One region of the Anaerocolumna sp. AGMB13020 genome, then DNA from elsewhere that is predicted to be linked to it. Evidence: a T-box and tRNA genes for the amino acid it is inferred to sense, from the RefSeq annotation. Region 1 holds a T-box; the other holds one or more tRNA genes.

Region 1 (3,308 bases):
ATACGACTACATAAAGTCCAAGCAAAGGTATTATTATCATGAAGAAAAAATACAAAAGCTTCTCAACTCCGCTTTCACTCCCACTGAAGTCCTTGCTTATGCCAAGGAGCTGAGTACTGATCTTGGAACCAATATTGCCTCTTTCTATTTGCTTCGAAAAGAATCAGAAGGAGAGAATCAAATATTTCGTACCTTTAATCAACTTCAATATCAGAGAGGAAAAAACCCCACCCTGCCGCCTTTTTTCTTAGCAAAATACAAAAAAGGGTTTCTTATCATTTACTATTATGACAGGACACCGATCTATCCTCAGGCAGATAAGGCCTTGTCCTATCTGCTTAACTCCCTGTACCTTGACAGGGAGCAATATTATACCGGTATCTGTGACTCTTACCATCCCCTGGAACAATTAGACCTGTGTATTCGAAAAAGCATCTATTCCGCTCTTACCGCCCGTTTTACAGGAGTGCCAGAGATGTTAAGCTCAGCCTTGGGATTGTATCATTTCCTGCTGCCACTGACAGAGAATAAATCTGCCCTGGAATACTATCACACGTTAATGGATAAGCTAATCCGCTATGACACCGAAAACCATTCTGATCTTACAGGAACCTTAAGGACCTTAAACCGATGCAACTGGGATATAAAAGCTGCTTCTTTGGAGATGTTCCAGCATCAGAATACCATCCGGTATCGCCTTTCAAAAGCCAAAACCTTACTTAATACCCCATCGGATTCCTTATTTACTCAGCTGATCAATACTCTGTTGTTCTTAGAGGAATGGCAATTTGTTATTTAATGATCCGAAGAAATTTCTTTTTACCAATTTTTAAAACATCCTGACAAATCAGAACTCTGTCAAGTTCCTGGGTGGTAAGAATCTCACCGTTAATTGAAATACCTCCCTGGGACAACAGCCTTCTGAATTCACTGCCGCTCTGTACATATTTTTCCTGCACAAGTATGGGAATGACACCTGCCAGGGTATCTTTATCTAGCTCTATGGTCAGTTCAGGGATACTATCCGGTATGCCCTTTCGGTGAAAGGCTTCCAGATAGTAGTTTTCGGCCTCCGCAGCCTTATCTCTGTGATAGAGGGTTGTAATTACTCTTGCAAGCTCGTATTTGATATCTCTTGGATTAGCTCCTTTCTCCAACTCTTCCTGCAGTGCTGCTATCCTGTCCGGATGTTCATCTGTCACAAGTTCGAAATATCTGATAATCAAATCATCCGGCACTTCCATTACTTTCTTAAACATAACGCTGGCATCTTCATGAATACCGATGTAGTTGCCAAGGCTCTTGCTCATCTTCTCCACACCGTCAAGTCCCTCCAGAATAGGAAGAAAGATAGCTGCCTGAGGTTCCTTCCCCATCCACTTTAAGAGACTTCTCCCCATCAAAATGTTGAAGGTCTGATCGGTTCCTCCTATTTCAATATCCGCATTCAGAGCCACGGAATCATATGCCTGCATGAGGGGATAGAAGAATTCGTGGAGTCCGATGGGAATATTATTCCTATATCTTTCTGTAAAATCATCCCGTTCCAATATTCTTGCAACTGTTACGGAGGAGGCAAGACGTATGACTTCTTCAAAATTAAGTTCTTTCAGCCAGCTGCTGTTAAATACCACTTCGGTCTTTTCTCTGTCCATAATTTCGAATATCTGCTCCGTATAGGTTCTTGCATTTTCTTTCACTTCTTCTTCACTAAGTGCGGTTCTGCCTTTGGATTTACCGGTAGGGTCCCCGATTCTTCCTGTAAAATCACCAATAACGATAACTGCCTTGTGTCCCATATCCTGCATCTGCCTGATCTTTCGCAGTACTACACTATGTCCCAGGTGAATGTCGGGAGCACTCGGGTCCAATCCAAGCTTAATAGTAAGTCCCTTATTCTGCTCTACCGCTCTCTTCAGCTTATTCCTTAAATCCTCCTCTCCTACGATTTCTTTAGCCCCTTTGGCTATGATTTTCATCTGCTCTTCAACGGATATCATTTTTTCTGTCCTTTCTCATCTAATATTTATGAGATAAGCACTGTTTATAATCACTGCATTTGGGATATCAAACCCGTAAGGTATAACCTCAGTACAATAATTTGACACTTGCTACTGCCACGGTGCCTTAATCGATACCTTAACCTCCAGGCGTCTGCTCAGAAAAGGAATAAAAAACTTTCCCAGAACGTAAAAAAAGCCCACATCCTTCTAAAAAGGACGAGAGCATATATCCCGTGTTACCACCTTTAATTTATAAACAATTCACATTGCTTACCTCTTCGAGTACTCCATTCATGATGGGTTATACTCTAGCACGATAACGTGTGCAGGTTACGTCGCAGCCTACTTAAATTGTTCGGTGCGCAGCTCAAAGATGTATTCATACTCAGATTGCCATGCACCTCTCATCAACCGGTTGCTTTCTGTATGGATTACTGATTACTACTTCTTCTTATCATAGCTTTTTGTTTGTATGAAATTAAAGCTATTATAGGGAGCATTTTCTGATTTGTCAAGTGTAAAATTTACAAAATATATAATTTTTATTATTGACCGAATCGGTTTATAAGATTATAATAGCATTAACCGAATCGGTCGAATATAACTCATAATTTTTCTATAATACAGAAATAACGAGGTTTACGATGGAAAATTTCAATAATCTGCCCGAGGAAAAACAACAGAAAATCATTGATGCCGCTTTAAAAGTATTTGGCAGCCACAATTATAAGAAAGCATCTGTAAGCGATATTGCAGCGGAAGCTGGCATTTCAAAGGCAATGATATTTCACTATTTTGGGACAAAAAAAGATATGTATCTTTATCTGGTTCGATTTTGCAGCGATCTTCTGTTAAACGAAATCAAATCGAATTTTGATGAGAGTGTCACAGATTTTTTTGACCGTATAATTTTAGCTTCTGATGTTAAAATTGCAGTAATGAAGCAATACGCAGCCATACCTGCCTTTCTGACAAATATTTATTTTGAAGAAGACCCTGCCGTTAGAAATGAAATAAAGGTAATTCTTGCGGAAGGCGAGGTTTATCGGAACCATATAGCTTTTGAAAATATGGATATTTCAAAATTCAAAGAAGATGTTGATGTCAAACTGGTTATGAAAATGCTGGTCTGGATGGCTGAGGGTTTTGCAAAAGAATTCTCATCGCATAATTATACAGATTTAGAAGCCCGCTGCCAGGAGTATTACAGATGCATGGATATACTAAAGGCAAATTTGTATAAGTAGAATATTCTTTATAAGTTCCAGATACAGCTTCCATTGATATGATTTATTCCCGCAATAG
Region 2 (3,308 bases), 2.1 Mb from region 1:
TTCCTGTACCTTATAAAAACAGAACTGTGGGGACGCAGAGACAAAGTCAGAGCCGGGTGAGGAATACCCGGTACAAGCGAGGTACCAGTGGAGCAGGAAAATCCGTTCCATAATGGGAAGACGTGATGTGGACCGAAATATAAGTAGGGAAGCTGATGGAGGCACTGCCAAGAAAAGCCGCTATTGTTTTTTATAAGCCCGTACCGTAAACCGACACAGGTGGATGAGGAGAGAATCCTAAGGCCGACGGGAGAAGCATTGTTAAGGAACTCGGCAAAATGACCCCGTAACTTCGGGAGAAGGGGTGCCTGTAGAAATACAGGCCGCAGAGAATTGGCCCAAGCAACTGTTTAGCAAAAACACAGGTCTATGCAAAACCGTAAGGTGAAGTATATGGGCTGACGCCTGCCCGGTGCTGGAAGGTTAAGGGGAGATGTTAGGGGTAACCCGAAGCGTTGAACTTAAGCCCCAGTAAACGGCGGCCGTAACTATAACGGTCCTAAGGTAGCGAAATTCCTTGTCGGGTAAGTTCCGACCCGCACGAAAGGCGTAATGATTTGGGCACTGTCTCGACAATGCACCCGGTGAAATTGAAATACCAGTGAAGATGCTGGTTACCTGCGCCAGGACGGAAAGACCCCATGGAGCTTTACTCTAGCTTGATACTGGGATTCGGTATTGCATGCACAGGATAGGTGGGAGGCTATGAAGCGGTGACTCCGGTTGCCGCAGAGCCGTTGTTGGGATACCACCCTTGCAGTACTGGGTTTCTAACATGTGCCCGTGATCCGGGCAGTGGACAATGTCAGGTGGGGAGTTTGACTGGGGCGGTCGCCTCCGAAAGGGTATCGGAGGCGCTCAAAGGTCCTCTCAGGATGGACGGAAACCATCCGCAGAGTGCAAAGGCATAAGAGGGCTTGACTGCGACACCGACGGGTGGAGCAGGTACGAAAGTAGGACTTAGTGATCCGGTGGTATAAAGTGGGATTGCCATCGCTCAACGGATAAAAGCTACCCTGGGGATAACAGGCTTATCACTCCCAAGAGTTCACATCGACGGAGTGGTTTGGCACCTCGATGTCGGCTCATCGCATCCTGGGGCTGTATTAGGTCCCAAGGGTTGGGCTGTTCGCCCATTAAAGCGGTACGCGAGCTGGGTTCAGAACGTCGTGAGACAGTTCGGTCCCTATCCGGCGCGGGCGTAGGATATTTGAAAGGAGCTGACCTTAGTACGAGAGGACCGGGTTGGACTGACCTCTGGTGTATCGGTTGCACTGCCAAGTGCATGGCCGAGTAGCCAAGTCGGGACGGGATAAACGCTGAAGGCATCTAAGCGTGAAGCCCCCCTTAAGATAAGATATCCCATGCGAATGCAGTAAGACCCCTGAAAGACGATCAGGTGGATAGGTTAGAGGTGGAAGTGTGGTAACACATGCAGCTGACTAATACTAATAGGTCGAGGGCTTGACCTAAAAATGGTTTTTATCGGATGAATTAATGTGTAAGTGAATGTCAAGTATTGGCCCGGTGGCTCAGTTGGTTAGAGCGCCGCCCTGTCACGGCGGAGGTCGAGGGTTCGAGTCCCTTCCGGGTCGTTGGTAATAAATATGGGATCTTAGCTCAGCTGGGAGAGCATCTGCCTTACAAGCAGAGGGTCATAGGTTCGAGCCCTATAGGTCCCATTTACCTAAAAATGCCGACGTGGCTCAATTGGCAGAGCAGCTGACTTGTAATCAGCAGGTTATCGGTTCGAGTCCGATCGTCGGCTTGAGTGTGAAAACACTTATAAAAAAAATATGGATGGATTCCCGAGTGGCCAAAGGGGGCAGACTGTAAATCTGTTAGCGACGCTTTCGAAGGTTCGAATCCTTCTCCATCCATTTGTTTTAAAATAATAAAAAATAATATCGCGGGGTGGAGCAGTCTGGAAGCTCGTCGGGCTCATAACCCGAAGGTCATAGGTTCAAATCCTGTCCCCGCAATCCGAAAACATGCAGTTTTCGAAAGAAATTGAGTCAATGATGTTGGCCTTGCCCAGATAGCTCAGTCGGTAGAGCAGAGGACTGAAAATCCTCGTGTCGCTGGTTCGATTCCGGCTCTGGGCATTTTTTATTGGATTTTTTAGATTCAGTAAATTTGGGATATTAGCTCAGTTGGTAGAGCACTTGACTTTTAATCAAGGTGTCCCGGGTTCGAATCCCGGATGTCTCATAATCGGTTTATATACAAGTTAAGAACGTTATTTGTTAAATAAATAATAAGCTTATCCACAAATTATAAACGAATAGTTGATAAAATCCACTGTAATTTATGTTACAGTGGATTTTTTGTTATATCGAAGTTTTTTTTGTAATGAATAATTAAAGTAATGATTGTATTTACTAAACTATTGTTTCAATCAGATACTTGTGTTTGATTGTTTTCATCATCTTTAACATTTTTAAAATTTGGCTCTGTACAATCTACTCCTTATATCGTGATGATAACTAATAATCAAGTAAGTATAGCGTTTTATTGAATTTTACTTTTGATGACCTGTTCAGATACTTATAATGCAACAGTATAGAGAAAATAGCTTATAAGCCAAATAGTAATGTTAATTTATATTTATTTAGTGTATAATTATTATAGTGTGGTATTTTAAAGAGTAGAAGTTTTTAATTTGAAGTACACTCAAATAGATGGGATTTAATTTGTGTAATTCATGCAAACGAAAAGTACTTAGTGATTTAAATATCTAGCAGGAGGTATAGAATGAAGATCTTCGAAGAATTCAAAATAAAAGACCTGTTGTTAAAGAATAAAGTAGTTATGCCGCCTATGTGTATGTATTCATCCGATGAAACAGGATATGCCAATGAATTTCATTTTACTCACTATGTCACCAGAGCAGTAGGAGGTGTAGGTTTAATAATAATGGAGGCTACTGCAGTTTCACCTAATGGACGGATTACAGAGAAAGATCTTGGTTTATGGGAAGATGGACAAATCGCTGGTCTAAAGCAGATTGTTAAGGTATGCCATGAGCAGGGGAGTAAAATGGCAATTCAGTTAGGACATGCCGGACGTAAGTGTACAGCCCCTAATGAAAGAATCGTAGCTCCTAGTGCCATAGCTTTTGATGATAAGAGCCAGATTCCTCATGAATTAACATTATCTGAAATCAAAGCGGTTGTCAGAGACTTCAGAATGGCTGCTATAAGAGCTGATAAAGCAGGATTCGATGCTATAGAAATACATGGAGCACATGGTTATCTCATAAGTGAGTTTTTATCCCCTATATCGAATAAGCGTAAGGACGAATATAA

The links. A T-box is a leader RNA that pairs with one kind of tRNA and senses whether it is charged. The one in region 1 lies ahead of tyrS (tyrosine--tRNA ligase), so its partner is inferred to be a tRNA-Tyr.
Region 2: it encodes a tRNA-Tyr, which carries the amino acid that the T-box ahead of tyrS (tyrosine--tRNA ligase) is inferred to sense. The anticodon was not compared.

Annotation. Positions count from the first base shown of each region.
Region 1 is NZ_CP136910.1:5,116,102-5,119,409, reverse strand. It holds gene R2R35_RS21550 (PucR family transcriptional regulator) at 1-799, shown strand, start outside; gene tyrS (tyrosine--tRNA ligase) at 792-2,000, opposite strand; T-box leader at 2,213-2,470, opposite strand; gene R2R35_RS21540 (TetR/AcrR family transcriptional regulator) at 2,648-3,250, shown strand.
Region 2 is NZ_CP136910.1:2,992,726-2,996,033, reverse strand. It holds rRNA gene R2R35_RS12170 (23S ribosomal RNA) at 1-1,472, shown strand, start outside; tRNA gene R2R35_RS12165 (tRNA-Asp) at 1,522-1,595, shown strand; tRNA gene R2R35_RS12160 (tRNA-Val) at 1,610-1,682, shown strand; tRNA gene R2R35_RS12155 (tRNA-Thr) at 1,696-1,768, shown strand; tRNA gene R2R35_RS12150 (tRNA-Tyr) at 1,799-1,880, shown strand; tRNA gene R2R35_RS12145 (tRNA-Met) at 1,909-1,982, shown strand; tRNA gene R2R35_RS12140 (tRNA-Phe) at 2,033-2,105, shown strand; tRNA gene R2R35_RS12135 (tRNA-Lys) at 2,139-2,211, shown strand; gene namA (NADPH dehydrogenase NamA) at 2,755-3,308, shown strand, end outside.